DNA from 3 places in the Cryobacterium sp. CG_9.6 genome. Region 3 is predicted to be linked to each of the others. Evidence: predicted binding sites of a transcription regulator. Region 3 holds the regulator's gene; each other region holds the start of a gene.
What was found. The regulator HrcA, encoded in region 3, represses chaperone genes, less so after heat shock. The targets are predictions, from matches to a motif close to TTNGCACTCGNNNNNNNCGAGTGCNAA.
Positions count from the first base shown of each region.

Region 1: a site for HrcA is predicted at 2,115-2,141, ahead of groES (co-chaperone GroES). Genes of this name have one in related genera too.
Region 2: a site for HrcA is predicted at 2,404-2,430, ahead of groL (chaperonin GroEL). Genes of this name have one in related genera too.

Region 1 is NZ_JARXUZ010000001.1:2,939,332-2,945,064, forward strand. Features, by position in the region: gene H4V99_RS13490 (ABC transporter substrate-binding protein) at 1-598, opposite strand, end outside; gene rarD (EamA family transporter RarD) at 640-1,602, opposite strand; gene groES (co-chaperone GroES) at 1,744-2,040, opposite strand; gene H4V99_RS13505 (class I SAM-dependent methyltransferase) at 2,170-3,372, shown strand; gene H4V99_RS13510 (hypothetical protein) at 3,388-3,792, opposite strand; gene H4V99_RS13515 (DUF4190 domain-containing protein) at 3,823-4,281, opposite strand; gene H4V99_RS13520 (DUF4190 domain-containing protein) at 4,345-4,725, opposite strand; gene tsaD (tRNA (adenosine(37)-N6)-threonylcarbamoyltransferase complex transferase subunit TsaD) at 4,808-5,733, opposite strand, start outside.
Region 2 is NZ_JARXUZ010000001.1:2,808,481-2,814,213, forward strand. Features, by position in the region: gene H4V99_RS12860 (response regulator) at 1-631, shown strand, start outside; gene groL (chaperonin GroEL) at 731-2,359, opposite strand; gene H4V99_RS12870 (DUF3048 domain-containing protein) at 2,491-3,546, opposite strand; gene H4V99_RS12875 (cold-shock protein) at 3,615-3,818, opposite strand; gene H4V99_RS12880 (LytR C-terminal domain-containing protein) at 4,038-4,595, opposite strand; gene H4V99_RS12885 (DUF3263 domain-containing protein) at 4,630-4,917, opposite strand; gene msrB (peptide-methionine (R)-S-oxide reductase MsrB) at 5,151-5,552, shown strand; gene H4V99_RS12895 (nitroreductase family protein) at 5,555-5,733, shown strand, end outside.
Region 3 is NZ_JARXUZ010000001.1:2,070,913-2,076,645, forward strand. Features, by position in the region: gene H4V99_RS09525 (HIT domain-containing protein) at 1-240, opposite strand, end outside; gene H4V99_RS09530 (16S rRNA (uracil(1498)-N(3))-methyltransferase) at 260-1,015, opposite strand; gene dnaJ (molecular chaperone DnaJ) at 1,031-2,134, opposite strand; gene hrcA (heat-inducible transcriptional repressor HrcA) at 2,204-3,232, opposite strand; gene H4V99_RS09545 (DUF4870 domain-containing protein) at 3,400-3,846, shown strand; gene H4V99_RS09550 (DUF4870 domain-containing protein) at 3,929-4,303, shown strand; gene hemW (radical SAM family heme chaperone HemW) at 4,313-5,536, opposite strand; gene H4V99_RS09560 (DUF1990 domain-containing protein) at 5,541-5,733, opposite strand, start outside.

The sequences.
Region 1 (5,733 bases), 870 kb from region 3:
AGCCGGATTCCAAGGACGCAGCACCGTCGTCACCGGTGACGACGGCTGCCAGAGCCGTGGCGATCACGGCGTCGTAGGCTTCGGCCGCTCCAGCCGTGTCACGGAGCCCCGGATCGGCCGTCTTCAGCCGCTGGGCGAAGTCCTCGTTCACGGCCAGCGGTGTGCCACCGTTGACCAGGTCGTTCAACGACAACAGGGCTGCCGGAGCAACGGATGCCCCGAGCTCGGCCCGCGCCGCTGTCTGCGCGTTCCAGAGAACCGCGTCCACTGCCCGGCCGGCGAGGCTTTCGAGGGCTGCGGCCTCATCCCCGGCGGAATTGCGATGGATCAGTTGAATCGGTTGGCCCAAAACCCCACCCTGCGCGTCGATTTCACGCGCTGCCACCTCGGCGCCGGCCACCTGAGCCGCGCCACTTTCGGACTGATCACCGGTCAGCGGAAAGAGCGTACCGATACGCAGCAGACCGTCACCGGTGGGCACCGTGGCCGCGGGCGTGGCGGTTGCAGACGGCATCACCGGTTCGGGCGCGGAACAACCGGCGAGTGCGGTGACAATCACTGCGGCCACGAGGGCAGCAAAAAAGACGGCGCGGGGCATCGAAGTCCTCTCTAGACATCTTCCCCGAGCGTACTGGGGGATCAGACCGGTTCGAGGGACGCTCGCCGTGCAACCCTGCCCGCGGCAACCATGTCAATCGTGAGGATGATCAGCGCCACCCACACGAGGGCGAACCCCACCCAGCGCTCCGCGGGCATCGGCTCGTTCAAAATGAAGACACCCACCAGAAACTGCAGCACGGGTGCCGCAAATTGAATAAGCCCGAGCACAGTCAGTGGGAGACGACGCGCCGCGGCAGCAAACAGCAAAAGCGGAACGGCCGTCACCACACCAGCCGCGAGCAGCCCCAGTGTGTGAATCGTGGATACCGTACCGAACGTGAGGCCCGACAGGCTGGCCACCACCACGAGTTGAATGATGGCAACGGGTGCAAGCCAGGCCGTCTCCAGCGTGAGCCCGGTGACGGCGTCAACGCTGGTGCCCACCCGCTTCTTCATGAGGCCATAGAACCCGAAGGAGAAGGCCAAAACCAGCGATATCCACGGCAGTGTGCCGTAGCCCACCGTGAGAACGATCACGGCAACGACGGTGATGGCTAGAGCAATCCACTGGATGCGCCGCAGCCGTTCACGCAGCACCAACACTCCCAGCAGCACGGTGACGATCGGGTTAATGAAGTAGCCGAGCGCTGCTTCCACCACGTGACCGGTCATCGCGGCGAACACGTAGGTCTGCCAGTTCACAAAGATGAGCAGGCCGGCCAAGCCCATGGTGAGCATGACCCGGCGCTGACCGAGCACGTGCCGCAGCGCGCCCCACTTGCGAGTGAAGGTGATCAGGAGCAGGCAGAAGACCAGCGAGAACAGCACCCGCCACGCCACGACCTCGACGGCACCGGTGGGGGCCAGCAGCAGAAAGTAGAGGGGAAGAACTCCCCAGAGACCGTAGGCAAGAAACCCGTAGAGCAGTCCGCGACTGTTTTCGGATCGGCCCGGGGCGACGGCGGGAGCCGACAGCGTGGGGGTGGGTGCAGCATCCGTCATAACAATGTCCTGTCTACAGCGCCGTCAAGCCAGTCGCAAGTGTGCAATATGAAGTGCAACACACACGGGGTACAGAAAACTCCCGAACGGCGAGGCCATTCGGGAGTTCGTTGTACTGGTGGAGCACGCGCGAAAAGCTACCTAGCGAACAACGACCGCGAGAACGTCGCGAGCCGACAGAACGAGCAGGTCGTCGCCACCGAACTTGACCTCGGTTCCGCCGTACTTGGAGTAGAGCACCTTGTCGCCGACGGCGATGTCAAGGGGGACGCGGTTGCCCTTGTCGTCGATGCGGCCGGGGCCGACAGCAACAACTTCGCCCTCCTGGGGCTTTTCTTTGGCGGTGTCAGGAATAACGAGACCTGACGCGGTCGTCTGCTCTGCGTCGACCTGCTTGATGACGATGCGATCCTCGAGCGGCTTGATGGAGACCGACACGGTTGACCTCTTTCTTTACGAAGATTGGGTTAGCAGACTCACAACGAGAGTGCTAAATCGAGCTTAGGGCGCTTCTGGCACTCACGCAACGTGAGTGCCAGACCCGAGCGCAATTGATAGGTTTATTCAATGGAACGCACCGAGCTCGTCGAGCTGCTTTCGCCCGAAGGATTACGCCTGCTGGACTCCCTTCCGCCCTATGACACCATCGACGTCGTGCGTGTGGTGAGCGAGCTGCGCAAGGCGGGCCATGCACCGGGTCTCGTGGCGGCAGCACTCAGTCAGTCCCGGTTGCGCGCGAAGGCCGGTGCCAAGTTTGGCGAGTTTGCCAGCCGCATGCTCTTCACCGAGGCCGGGCTTGAGCAGGCCACTCGCCTGCGCGTCGCGGCCCTGCACGCCGGCCGGTTTGCCGCCCTGCGCCCGGGTCTCGGCCGGGCACCCCGCATCGTGGACCTCGGCTGCGGTATCGGCGGCGACGCCATGGCCATGGCCGCAATCGATCTCGACGTGACGGCCGTTGATGCCGACGAGGTTACCGCCACCGTGGCCAGCTACAACCTGGCTCCGTTCCCGCAAGCGAGCGTGCAGCACTCCCCCGCCGAAGAGGTCTCTCTCGACGATTTTGACGCCGCCTGGCTCGACCCGGCCCGCCGCACTGGTGGCCACACCAACACCTCCCGCATCACCCGCCCCGAGGACTACTCCCCCTCCCTGGACTGGGCCTTTGGCCTAGCCACACGGATGCCCGTGGGCGTGAAACTCGGGCCGGGTCACGATCGCGATCTCATCCCGGTGGAAGCCGAGGCGCAGTGGGTGTCGGTGGAGGGCCAACTCGTGGAGATGGGCCTCTGGTTCGGCGCTCTCGCTCGCGACGGCATCCGTCGGTCGGCCCTGCTCCTCACCGCCACGGGAGCCGTGGAAATGACCGCAACGGCGGACAGTGATGATGCCCCGGTGGGCGAACTCGGCAACTATGTCTACGAGCCGGACGGCGCCGTCATTCGAGCTCGGTTGATCGGCGATCTGGCTCGCACGCTGGGGGCGGAGATGCTGAGCGAGGGAATTGCGTACCTCACGGCCCCAACGCTGGTGCACACACCGTTTGCGAGCGCGTTTCGCGTGCTGGAGGCGCTCCCGGTGGACGAGAAGAAGCTCCGGCTGGCGTTGCAGGAGCGACGCATCGGCACGCTGGAGATCAAGAAACGCGGTGTGGACGTGGACCCGGCCACGCTGCGCACCCGCCTGAAGCTCAAGGGACCGGAATCGGCCACCCTCATTCTTACCCGCGCCGCCGGCCACCGTGTTGCGCTGCTCGTGGAGCGCGTGCGCTAGACCTGTTTGCCTAGGTCAGGCCAGAACCACCTGGGTGACGTAGAGAAACCAGCCGACGGCGAGCACGGTACCCACAACACCGGCCACAAGACCGCTCATCCACAGCACCTTGGCGCGGTACTCCAGAGTGCGCGCGATCAGGGCCAGAATGATGGCGGCCACCGAGACGAAGATGCCCCAGACGCCGATGATTCCGAGCAGCAGACCCACGAGCCCACACACCAGCGACGTGAGGGAGAGCCGTCGACGGGTGGTGTGCGTGTGCACTTCCGCGTCGGTGAAGACGTAGGGCACCCACTCCGTGGGCGCGGTCATCGTGGATTCCCACGCGAGTTCACCGCCGGACGGTGCCGGCCTGCGCGTGTGGTCAACCCGGTAATCGTCGTCGACCGCGTCAGCGTCGCGGTGAGCTCCGTTCATTGCAGTCCTCCGTGGTGCCTCGTGCGTGAATCAAAAGTTGTCGTAGTCGTACGCGCTGCCGAGGGAAAAGAGCAGCCCCCACAGCACAAAACTCACAATCATGAGCCCCACACCAATGAAACCGGTGATGATTCCGGTGAGCCAGAAGCCTTTCGCTGCGGTCTCTCGCTTCTTGCCGAGGAAGCCCAACACGATTCCGGCCACCGGGAACAGTAGCCCGAGGAATCCGCCAACAAAGGGAATGATGGCGATGGGCGAACCGATCACGCCGATGACACCAGCGATCAGAGCCAGGATGCTCAGTATCGGCGACTTCTTCAGGGCCGCCCCCGCGTATGGCTGTGACTGATAAGGAGTGGCCGGCGCTCCGTAGGCGGCAGCAGGTGGCGCGACGGGCGGCACCTCGGGGACTTGGGGCACGTCGGGGACCTGAGGCACCTCGGGCAACTGGGGAACGTCGGGGACCTGCGGGGTCGTGGGGTCACTCATGGCGTTGGTTCCTTTTCACTTGGTGCGGGAGCTGATGGTGCGGGTGCTGCGGCAGCCGGATGACTACAAGCCCGGCGGGCGCATCTCCGGGTTCGACGCCAGAGCCAGGAAGGACAGTGTGAGGATGATGCCCGCGATGATGCCACCGATTAATCCGACATAGCCGAGCACCAAGCCGGCGATCGCAAGGCCACGCCCCTTCTCCCCGGTCTTCTTGATCTGCGACAGCGCAATGTGGCCGCAGATAATGGCCGCGAGCGAGACCACAAAGGCACTGACAAACGACACGATCGCCAGCACATTGAAGGTGTCGGGGCCGGGCCCTGCCGGCTGACCGGAGACCGGACGCGGCGGGGCATACCCGGGTACGGGCTGCGCACTGACGGGCGCCGCTGGCGAACCCAGCGGGTTGGCCGGGGGAACGCTGTTGGTGGGATCAGACATGTGAGACCTCCTCAGAAAAAAGACACGTAGAAGCTGTCCCAGAATATCGCGCTCTGCAGAATTTAGCTCGGTGAGACGCCATTTATGCTTGGATTTCGCTCACCGGAAGCGTGGAATCCGCCCCGAAATCCAGCGATGACGGTTCGTGTCCGGCCATGATGAGCTGGGCTCCGAGCGCCGCGATCATGGCGCCGTTGTCGGTGCACAGCGAGAGGGGCGGGATGCGCAGCACGATGCCCGCGGCATCCGTTCGTTCGGTGGCGACCTCGCGCAAACGCCGGTTGGCGATCACGCCACCCCCGAGCAACAGACGAGGCACGTCGTAGGCCACGCACGCCGCCACGGCCTTGGTGAGCAGAATGTCCACGACGGCCTCCCGAAAACTTGCCGCCACATCGTTGATGGGTACCGGCTGTCCGGCATCCTCGTGCTGTTCAACCCAACGCGCAACGGATGTCTTGAGCCCCGAGAAAGAGAAGTCGTAACGGTGCTCCGCCATGTCTTTCTGCTTGCTGAGTCCCCGCGGAAAGCGGATGGCGGTGGGGTCACCCGTGAGGGCGGCGGCATCGATGTGCGGGCCGCCGGGATAGGGCATGCCGAGGATGCGGGCCACCTTGTCGAAGGCCTCCCCCGCGGCGTCGTCGATGGTCTCCCCCAGCAGTTCGACATCACTCGTGAGGTCACGCACGAGCAGCAGCGAGGTATGGCCGCCGGAGACGAGCAGGGCAATGGTGGGGTATTCGAGGGGTTCCTCGGCGTCGTCGGCCCCGGTGCGCAGCAGATCGGCGCCCACGTGACCCACGAGGTGGTTGACGGCGTAAATAGGCTTGTCGAGGGCCAGGGCGAGGGCCTTCGCGGCGCCGACGCCCACCATGAGCGCCCCGGAGAGCCCTGGACCGCTCGTGACGGCGATGGCGTCCACGTCTTCGAGGCGAATTCCGGCCTCGGCGACCGCCGCGGTGATGGCCGGAACGAGCTCGTCGAGGTGCGCCCGGGCAGCGACCTCGG
Region 2 (5,733 bases), 740 kb from region 3:
GTCGCACCCGGCCTTTCAGGTCGTCGCGACAGCCCACAGCGGGCCGGGCGCCGTGCGGGCGATTCTCGATCACACCCCAGATCTCGTCCTTCTCGACTTTTACCTGCCGGGGCTCTCCGGGCTGGACGTGCTCCGCGACATCCGCTCACGGTCCCACCAGCAGCCCGAGTTCATTGCCGTCACCGCGGCTCGGGATGCCGACAGCGTGCGCCGAGCGCGGGTCGCCGGGGTAAGGCATTACCTCGTGAAGCCGTTCAGCGCCGCCGACCTGCGTGTGCGACTCGACGAGATCGTCACCGACCGCAGCCTTCTGGCTGTCACGGCTCCGGGCGCGGGGCTTGAACAAAGCTCGATTGATTCGATCATGACCGGCAGCATCCGTCGTACAGCGTCGTTGCCGAAGGGGCTGAGCCTGGAGACCCTCGACGCTGTGGCAGCCGCGCTGAACACCGCTCCCGACTCCACGGCGAGTGATCTGGGTGGGATTGCCGGGATCTCGCGGGTGAGCACCCGGCGCTACCTCGAACATCTCGTGCTCACTCAGCGAGCAGTTCGATCCCTTGACTACACGACCGCCGGTCGCCCCTCGGCTCGCTACCGCGCGATCACTTCAGGCGCTCCAGCTCACTAAACGCTCGGCGGGCAGGGCTGCACGGGGCATGCGGGCAGGCACAAAAAAATGGGCGCCTCCGGAAGGGAGGCGCCCATTTAGAGTGCTGTTGCGGCGGACTTAGAAGTCCATGCCACCTGAGGGGTCGCCGGCCGGAGCCGAGTTCTTCTCGGGCTTGTCGGCGACAACGGCCTCGGTGGTGAGGAACAGGCCCGCGATCGACGCTGCGTTGAGCAGCGCGGAGCGGGTGACCTTCACCGGGTCATTGATTCCGGCAGCAAGCATGTCAACGTATTCGCCGGTGGCGGCGTTGAGGCCCCATCCAACAGGCAGGTTGCGTACCTTGTCGGCGACAACGCCAGGCTCCATGCCGGCGTTGAGGGCAATCTGCTTGAGCGGTGCGTCGATGGCGACGCGCACGATGTTCGCACCCGTTGCCTCGTCGCCGAGGAGGTCAAGAACGGCCTTGCTCTCGAAGGCGGTCTTGCCGGCCTGGATGAGCGCAACGCCACCACCGGCGACGATGCCCTCTTCGACGGCTGCCTTCGCGTTACGAACGGCGTCCTCGATGCGGTGCTTGCGCTCCTTGAGCTCAACCTCCGTTGCGGCGCCGGCCTTGATGACAGCAACTCCACCAGCAAGCTTCGCCAGGCGCTCCTGGAGCTTCTCGCGGTCGTAGTCGCTGTCGGTGTTCTCGATCTCGTTGCGGATCTGCTGAACGCGTCCGGCAATTGCCTCGACGTCTCCGGCACCCTCAACGATCGTGGTCTCGTCCTTGGTGATGACGACCTTACGGGCGTTACCAAGCAGGTCGAGCGTAACGTTCTCGAGCTTGAGGCCGACCTCTTCAGAGATGACCTGTCCACCGGTGAGGATGGCGATGTCCTGAAGCTGGGCCTTGCGACGGTCTCCGAAGCCGGGGGCCTTGACGGCGACCGACTTGAAGATGCCACGGATCTTGTTCACAACGAGCGTGGCCAGAGCCTCGCCGTCGACGTCCTCGGCAATGATGAGGAGCTGCTTGCCGGTCTGGATGACCTTGTCCACGATGGGGAGCAGGTCCTTGATGTTCGAGACCTTGGAGTTGACGATCAGGATGTAGGGGTCTTCGAAGACCGCTTCCTGACGGTCGGGATCGGTCACGAAGTACGCGGACAGGAAGCCCTTGTCAAAACGCATGCCCTCGGTGAGCTCGAGCTCGGTGCCGAACGTGTTCGACTCCTCAACGGTGACAACACCTTCCTTACCGACCTTGTCGATCGCCTCGGCGATGATGGCGCCGATCTCGGCGTCGCCAGCAGAGATGGAAGCGGTTGCCGCGATCTCTTCCTTGGTCTCGACCTCTTTTGCGTTGGCGATGAGCTCGGCGATAACGGCGGCGGTAGCCTTCTCGATACCGCGCTTGAGGCTGATCGGGTCGGCGCCGGCTGCGACGTTACGCAGGCCTTCGCGGACGAGTGCCTGAGCGAGCACGGTTGCCGTGGTGGTACCGTCGCCGGCTACGTCGTCAGTCTTCTTGGCGACCTCTTTGACGAGCTCCGCACCGATCTTCTCGTACGGGTCGTCGAGCTCGATCTCCTTGGCGATGGAGACACCGTCGTTGGTGATCGTGGGTGCGCCCCACTTCTTCTCCAGAACAACGTTACGGCCGCGCGGGCCGAGGGTGACCTTGACGGTGTCGGCGAGAATGTTCAGGCCGCGCTCAAGCCCACGACGGGCCTCTTCATTGAATGCAATGATTTTTGCCATATGTGTAACTCGTCCCTCCCGGACGTTCCAAAAACGATGATGGGTTAGCACTCAAAACCGCAGAGTGCTAAGTCGATTCTGGCACTCTAGGGTCGAGAGTGCAAGCGAACACCCGGTGACGTGGGCTCAGCTCACGGCACAAGCTCGACGGACCCTTGGCCAGTGGGCACAAGCTCGATCCAGGTGTTTCCCGGCGCTAGGCGAATGGTGGCACCGTTGGCGTCCACGAGGCGAATCGGATCGGTCTGCGAGTCTTTCACCCACGTGGCACTGATCGTCTGGCCCCCCGTTGACACGGAGGCCTCCCCTGAGCCGATCATGGTGGTTTTGGGCACAGCGCCGTACTTCGTGTCAATCGCCACGCGCATTGTGACCACGTTGGTGGATTTCAGCTGTGCACCGTTGCTGTCGAGGTCGGCACCGCCCTCTTGGGACCGAAGGTACGACTGAGCGGTCGCGTCCCAACTCCAGCTCGGCCACCGCACAGTGGAAAAGCGCGTGTTGATGGCGCTGATAGGGGTGCCGTCCACCATTGCCGATGACGCCGCCATGGATGGCGCATAAGCAAATTGTTGGGCGGGTGCCGGCAGATCCATGTGACGACTGACGAGTTCACTCGCCTTCAGCACAACGTTGTGCGGTGCAGACTTGCTGCTGATGCGCGAAAAAAGGCCTGTCGTGTCCTCGTCGAAGCTCACGTTAAAAACAGGTGCGGCCCGGATCAGATCGAGAAAGCTCTGCGCTCCACCCGAATAGGCGGCAATCCCCCCGAACGGCGACATGATGTCGGGGTCCATTGGACGGATGGATCGCACCGGGCCAATCTCTTCTGGAACGTCAGAGTGCCACACGGCCACGTACCGGGTGAGGCCACCCTCAACCAGTTCTTCAAACACGATGTCGGTTCGGTCGAGACCGATCTGGGGTCGCGCCGCTTCGTGGTTATCGATCTTGGCGGCCAAGGACGGGTTCGTCAGCGCTCCAGCCGCCACCTCTGTTCCTCGCAGGGGAGCAAGCACAACCGGGGCTGGCTCTGCATACGTTGACTCCCAGCCCCCCGCCGTGGGGCTGGAAGTGGCCACTGGGGCTGCGCCCGTGCAGGCAGTCAGGAGCAGTGCCGGAACAATCACCGCAACAATGTGCACGAATCGACGCGGATGGGCAACCCAAGTTTTTGTTGTGTTCACCTCGACACACTAACGCCGCCCGTTGCAGCGGGCGGCGTTAGAAGGGGGTGTGCCTTAAAATTGGATCTTCAGGCCGGACGAACCGACTCGGCTTGAGGCCCTTTTGCCCCGGCGCCGACCTCGAAGATAACCTGCTGGCCCTCTTCGAGTACCTTGTATCCGCTCATGTCGATGGCAGAGTAGTGGACGAAAACGTCTTGTCCTCCACCGTCGACAGTGATGAAGCCGAAGCCCTTTTCAGCGTTGAACCACTTCACGGTTCCGTTCGCCATGTGTTACTCCTTGGTGCTGTAATTGCGTCGGCAACTGCCCATTGGCCGTACCGGGCCTGCCGCAGAACCTGCGATCATTTTGCCCGCACACATGCACGTTCCCACGCCGTGTATTCAAGCAAAACGTTTGACCAACTCAGACTTTAGCGAAGCAGCGCTGGAAGAAAAGGGGGTTGACGCGACGAAATACGGCCGCTAGTAGAACGATCGTTCTGCACCCTACGGAACGACGTAATCATTACCAATAACCACGGTCAAGTCGGCACCTGAATCGACGAAATCCGTGGCAAGTAGAATCTCCGCGCCGGGGAGCGATTGCGCGAGTCCCAGAGCCGCTCCTTCGAGCGCTGCATCCGCGTAATACACAATGGTCGTGGGCTGATCTTGAGAGCTGGCGTTACTCGTGGCACCCACGGTCCACCCTGCATCCGTGAGTGTCTGGCCAGCGGATGCCGCCACCCCGTTCGACGACGAACCATTGAGCACGGTCACCGAGAGGTCGGGGGCCACCGTGGCCGTCGGAGTCGGCACCGCAGACGGAGCGGCTGTCTCGGCGGGTGTCGCCGACGGAGAGATGCCGGGAATAGCGATATCCAGGCGGTTATTCAGCGAGAGAATTCCGACAACCCCAGCACCAATCAGCACGATGGTGACGGCCAGCGCCCACCAGAACGCCACCCAACCCCGCCCCGACCGGCCCGGAGCCCGATGAGCGCCCACTCGCGCAAGGTCGTGCGGAACGTGGTCAAAGCGGTCGTGTGCGTGATGAGTGGGCATTGGGGTCTGGTTCGGTCCTTGGTTGGGGTGCTGATTACTGATAGTAGGTGTTGAGGCCGCGGCCCGCTCGCGCACGAGCGCGAGCCTCTCGCATCCGCTGTAGTCGCTTCACCAAGAGTGGATCATAGGCAAGCGCCAGGGGTGAATCGATCAATGCGGCCAAAAGTTGATAGTACCGGGCAGCTGAGATGGCAAATTCCGTGCGGATGGCTTCTTCTTTAGCTCCGGGGCTTCTCCACCAGCGCTTCTCATGAGCGAGGATCGCATGGTCGCGTTCGGTGAGTCCACCGGCGTTGGGGGTCGAATCGAGCGCACCCTCCACGTGTCACCTCCGCGCCTAGCTGTGTAGCACTGTTGCGTGCGACACGTGTCATCCTATTCACCCCCTCTGGCTGTTACCCGAGGTGGCGCGGCAGGTTGGTAATTCGGCTGAAAATTCGCCGTAACCTGCCTGAATGCGGAATGCTGGCAGAGGTCGCTGAGTTTAGTCTTGAGACAGCTTAGTTTTTAGGCACGGGACGCCGGCAGGCGCCTCAGGCAACGAAGGGAATCACCATGGACCCCAAGGTCACGAAGTCCGACGCCCAGTGGCGCGAAGAACTCACCCCCGAGAAGTACGCCGTGCTTCGCGAAGCCGGAACCGAGCGCGCCTGGACCGGTGAGCTGCTCGACGAGGGCCGGTCAGGCGTCTATACCTGTGGCGCCTGCAACGCCGAGCTCTTCAAGAGCGGTACCAAGTTCGACTCCGGATGCGGTTGGCCGAGCTTCTACGAGTCTGTGCGCCCCGAGGCGGTTGAGCTCCTGGAAGATCGTTCGCTGGGTACCGTTCGCACCGAGGTTCGCTGCGCTGCGTGCGGGTCGCACCTGGGACACGTGTTTGACGATGGTTTCGGCACTCCCACCGGTGACCGATACTGCATGAATTCCATCTCGCTCAACTTCACTCCCGCCGACTAATCGTGCCCGCCGTCGAGCCCACTCTGGTGACCCACGGGGACATCACTCTCCCCGTGCTCGACGCCGTGCATAACCGGCGGTCACACTCGCGGGTCACCCAGAGCGCACCCAGCCACGACGACCTGCTGCCTCTGGTGTCCGCGGCTGCCCGCGCTGCGGACCATGCGTCCCTCCGACCGTG
Region 3 (5,733 bases):
CTCATCCGCGATGGTGGACGCCATCCGCACGAGTTCAGCCAGGAGTGTGGGATCCCCCGCGGCGAGCTCAACAACGTTGGCGTACTCGGCGGTCTTCGTGGTGATCACGATGTGCACCGGCGCCTGCGGCGCAATGTCCTCAAAAGCGATGAGGTGATCGTTCTCTGCCACGATCGTCGCCGGAATCTCGCGAGCGACAATGCGACTGAAGATGGACGGTTCTGCGCCGGGAGAAGACATATCTCTATCTTAAGCGCGACTACCAGCGTCCGAGGGTCGCATTGAGGATTGCCAGGGCGGCCGGTCCGGCCGTTGATGTGCGCAGCACCGTGTCGCCCAGACGCACCGGGGTGGCACCGGCCTGTTCGAGCAGGCTCAGCTCCCCCGGCGCAATGCCGCCTTCGGGTCCCACAACGAGCAGGATCTCCCGGTCCTCAGGCTGGTTTCGGTCCCCGAGGGCAGAAATCTCGGTGAGCCGACGTGCGGCCGTGGGCTCCAGAAGCAGCATGCGACTGGTCCCAGCAAGCACGGCGAGCTGCTTGGTGGTGCACAGGGGCCCCACCTCGGGGAGCCAGGCCCGAATGGACTGTTTGCTCGCTTCGCGCACGATGCTCGACCACCGCTCGTGACCCTTGGCGATCTTGGGGCCTTCCCATCGGGTGACGGAGCGCGCCGCCGCCCACGGTATAACGCCGTCGATCCCCAGTTCCGTGGCCGCCTGCACGGCCATTTCGTCACGATCTCCCTTGGCCAGAGCCTGAACTAAGCGGATGCGTGGCGTCACCACCGGCACCTCTGTTGCCGTCTCCACACGCAGCGTGAACTCTGCCGGATCGGCCGTGACCACCACGCCAGCCAGCATCAGGCCGGCTCCGTTTCCGATCAGAAGATTCTCACCGGGCCGGATACGACTGACCGTTACGGCGTGGCGCGCTTCGGCTCCCGTCACGCTCACCACAGCCCCGTTGTGACAGTCCTCGGCACGAAGCTGTGGTTCCAGATAGAAATTGGCCACGATGAGGGTCCGCGCCTAGCCCAGAAAACGATCGCGGAGTTTGGCGAACAAACCCTGCTGGTACTGGCTCAGCGACGGTGCCGGTGCGGAATGACGAGCGGCGAACTGTTCAATCAGGTCGCGCTCCTTGTGATCAAGCCGAGTCGGAGTCACAACCTGGATACCAATTTTCAGGTCTCCACGGCCGCTGCCACGAAGCTTCGTCACACCACGGTCTTTAATCGTGAGAATCTCGGAGCTCTGCACGCCGGGCCGAAGCTCAACGTCCACGTCCCCGTCGAGCGCTTTCAGCTTGACGGTCGTGCCGAGAATGGCCCCCGTCATGGCGACCTCGAGGGAGCACAGCAGGTCGTCACCGTCGCGGCTGAAGACGTCATGGTGGCGCACCTTCATTTCCAGGTACAGGTCGCCGTTGGGGCCGCCGGCCGGGCCGATCTCACCGCTGCCGGGCATCTGCAGGCGCAGGCCCGTGTCGACACCGGCCGGAACATCGACCGGCACGGTGCGCCGAGCACGAACACGGCCCTGACCGGAGCAGGTGGTGCACGGCGTGGCGATGATCGTGCCGTAGCCACGGCAGGATCCGCAGGGGCTGCTGGTCATGACATTGCCGAGCAGCGAACGCACGGCGCGCTGAATGCTGCCGGTGCCGCGACAGATGTCGCACGTGACCGGGGCGGTGCCAGGCTGGCAGCACGATCCCTTACACGTATCGCAGAGAATAGCCGTGTCAACCTCGAGATCGCGATGCGTTCCAAAGATCACCTCGGCAAGGTCGAGTTCCACGCGAATGAGAGCATCCTGGCCACGTTCACGACGAGACCGCGGGCCGCGCGTTGACCCGCCACCTCCCCCAAAGAAGGTTTCAAAGATATCGCCGAAGTTACCGAAGTTCTGGCCTTCAGCGCCACCCCCCTGTCCGCCGCGATCATACTTTTGCCGCTGGGCGGAATCGCTCAAAACATCGTAGGCGTGCGTCACGCTCTTGAATGTTTCCGACGCCTCAGCGCCGGGGTTCACGTCCGGGTGCAACTGTCGTGCGAGGCGTCGATACGCCTTCTTGATTTCGTCGGTGGTCGCATCGCGGCTCACACCGAGGACTTCGTAGTGGTCAGCCAAAGGTGGCTCTCCTTGTTGATCTGTTGTCTATTGGTCTGTTTGTCTGGTGAATGATGGAGAAGTCTGAAACTAGTTCTCGCCGAGGAGGCGGGAAAGATAGCGGGCCACGGCTCGAACAGCAGCCATGTTGTTGGAGTAATCCATGCGGGTGGGCCCGAGCACACCCAATCTGGCCAGGTTGCCATTCGAGGAGTACCCACTCGTGAGCACGGAGGTTTCGGCGAGCCCAAAGGGGGCGTTCTCCCGCCCGATGCTCACCGATACCCCGTGCTGATCTGTAGCCATCTCGCTAAAGAGTCGGAGCAGAACAACCTGCTCCTCGATCGCTTCGAGCACGGGGTAGATGCTCCCCGAGAAGTCTTCCTCGGTGCGCACCAGATTGGCGGTTCCGGCCATGACCAGTTTGGTCTGGCCGTTTGCGGCCACCTGCTGACTGAGCGTGAGCGTGATCAGATCGACGATGACGGAGAACTCTTGATCCTCCGGCGGCTGCAAGGGGGGCTGGGCGGTCAGGGCGGCTGCGGCCTCCGTCATGGTGAGTCCCACAATGGTGGCCATGACGCGCGACCGCACTCGCACGAGCGTAGCCTCGTCCACGGGGCGGGGCAGATCAATCACCCGTTGCTCCACAGCGCCGGAATCCGTGATGAGCACGGAGAGAACGCGGGTCTCGGTGAGGGATACGAGCTCAATGTGCCGCACCCGCGCGCGGGACAGCGAGGGGTACTGCACGAGAGCAACCTGATGCGTCAGCTGCGACAGCAGCCGAACACTGCGAACAAGAACCTCATCGAGGTCGGCCGAGTGGCCGAGGAACGTTTCAATGGCTTGCCGTTGAGCGGGTGAGAGCGGACGCAGGTCGGCGAGGTGGTCGACAAAAACGCGGTATCCCTTGTCGGTAGGAATTCTCCCCGACGACGTATGGGGGGCGGCAATGAGTTCCTCCTCCTCAAGGAGGGCCATGTCATTGCGGATCGTTGCGGCCGACACACCGAAGGCGTGACGATCGACGATGGACTTCGACCCCACGGGCTCGCGAGAGGCCACATAGTCCTGAACGATGACGCGCAAGACATCGAGACCACGATCAGAAACCATCGTCACGCCTCCCAACTCGTCGCGTCTACCCATCTGCTGGCACTCGTAGCGCCTGAGTGCTAATCATAACGCGCTGCGGACAACATCGCCCATTGCCCCCACACTGGGGTCGCAGTACCGTATGCGTATAACCCGGTCCCCACCCGTTCATTCTGAAAGGCATGATCATGACCGATTCAAGTTCCCAGCCCCCTCCAGAACCACCTCAGGGTCAGGGTCAGTCCCAACCACAGCCCCCGTATCCGTCGTCCAGCCCCGTCGTCCCGCTCACGGAAGCCTCGGATACTCAATGGGCGTCTCTTGCCCACCTCGGAGGAATCCTGTGGATTCTTCCCTCACTCGTCATCTGGCTCACCTTTCGAGACCGTGGTCCACGTACCAACGTAGAAGCGAAGGAAGCACTGAACTTTCAGATCACCTTCCTGATTGCCTGGTTCGCGGTGTTCTTTGTCGGAACCTTCCTGGCCCTCGTCACCTTCGGCATCGGCTTCCTCATCTCGTTCCTCGGGTTTGCCCTCTGGATCGTGAACGTGGTGTTTTCGATCATGGGCTATATGGCGGTCAAGGAGGGAGGCAGCTACCGCTACCCGGTTTCCCTGAGAGTGATCAAGTAACCGTAAGAATCCAGACACTGCCGGTACGCTGTGTGTGCCGGTGGCAGAGCGCCACACCGCGGTACTCGATCCAGGAGACCGAATGTCTGATGCCACGCCATCCGCTGACCCCTACAAAGCCCCCGCCGCACCGCTCAGCCCGGCAGACGAAAAGCTGTGGGCGACGCTGATCCACGTGGGTGGGATTTTTCTCTACGTGATCCCGTCTCTTGTGGGATACCTTCTCTTGCGGGAGCGTGGCCCGTTCATTCGCGCTCAGAGCGCCGCAGCACTGAACTTTCAGATCACCGCTGCTATCGGTTATCTGGTGTCGTTCGTTCTCACGGCCATCCTGATCGGTTACGTGACGGCCGTTGCCATCTGGGTACTCTCGGTGGTCTTCAGCATCATTGCGGGGCTCGCCGCCAACCGCGGTGAGGCCTACACCTATCCTCTGTCCTTCAAGTTTGTGAGCTAGCCGCCACCGTCAGTCGGTGATGCGACGCACCACCGCGTCGGCCAACAGTCTGCCGGTGAGCGTGAGCTCGAGGGTCCCCGACAGAGCAGCCCGGGCGTCCACCAGCTCATCCGCGATGAGGCCGGCGATTTCGTGGCGTCCCGCTGCGGATAGCGATGCGATCGGAATTCCGGTGCGGATGCGACTGAGCAAAAGTACACGTTCGAGTTCCCGCGTGGCGTCGTCGAGCGTCTCGCGCCCCACAGCGGGAGAGACCCCGCCCAAGACGCGCTCGGCGTAGGCGGCCGGGTGCTTCACATTCCACCACCGCACCCCGCCCACATGACTGTGTGCGCCGGGACCCACTCCCCACCAGTCCTGGCTGCGCCAATACGACAGATTATGGCGAGACTCGTGGGAGGCATCCGTTGCCCAGTTGCTCACCTCGTACCAGTGATAGCCGGCTGCGGCCAGAAGCTCGTCAGCCAGTTCATAGAACTCGGCCTGCTGGTCGTCGTTGGTGGGCACGATGTCACCGCGACGAATTTGCCGCGCCAGCTTGGTACCCTCTTCGACGATGAGCGAGTACGCACTCAGGTGGTCGGGAGCCTGAAGAATGGCGTGTTCGAGGCTCGCGCGCCAATCGTCAATGGTCTCCCCCGGGGTTCCATAGATGAGGTCGAGGCTCACATCAAGGCCCACGTCGCGCGCCCAGCGCACGACCAGCGGAACGCGTTCCGGGTCATGGGTGCGCTCGAGCGTGGCGAGCACACTCGGTACGGCCGATTGCATGCCAAACGACACTCGGGTGAAACCTGCCGCCGCGAGGGACTCCAAATAGGCGGCGTCGACGGAGTCCGGGTTGGCCTCGGTGGTTACCTCGGCTCCCGGTGCGATACCCCACTCGGAGCGCACGGCCTGAAGCATCTTCGCGAGGTCGGTGACAGGCAGCAGGGTGGGCGTTCCGCCGCCGAAGAACACGGTGGACGCGGCTCGCTCCGGCAGACCAGATTCCCGCAGGATTCGCCCCGCAGACTCGACCTCCAGCACGGCCTGACTCGCGTAGTCGCTCTGCTTGACGCCGCGCAGTTCGGTTGCCGTGTAGGTGTTGAAATCGCAGTAGCCGCAGCGCACGCGGCAGAAGGGCACGTGCAGGTAGACGCCGAAGTCGCGCTCTGACGCGCCAACGGATGCCGACGCCGGAAGGAGGCCGTCGGCCGGGGCCGGATCGCCGAGCGGAAGTGGACCAGCCATACGCTTACAGCGCCCCAACCGGGTGAAGCGAAGTGAGATAACGGCGAGTGAACCGTTTTTGCTGGAGACGGAGGAACGGCGACGCGAGACGGAAGTACCAGGTGCTGGGGCGGGAGAAGGCACGCAAAATGAACCAGACGGAATCGTCGTCCCGCTTTTCCACCACGAAGGACTCTTCACCGCTGGCCGGATGCCCC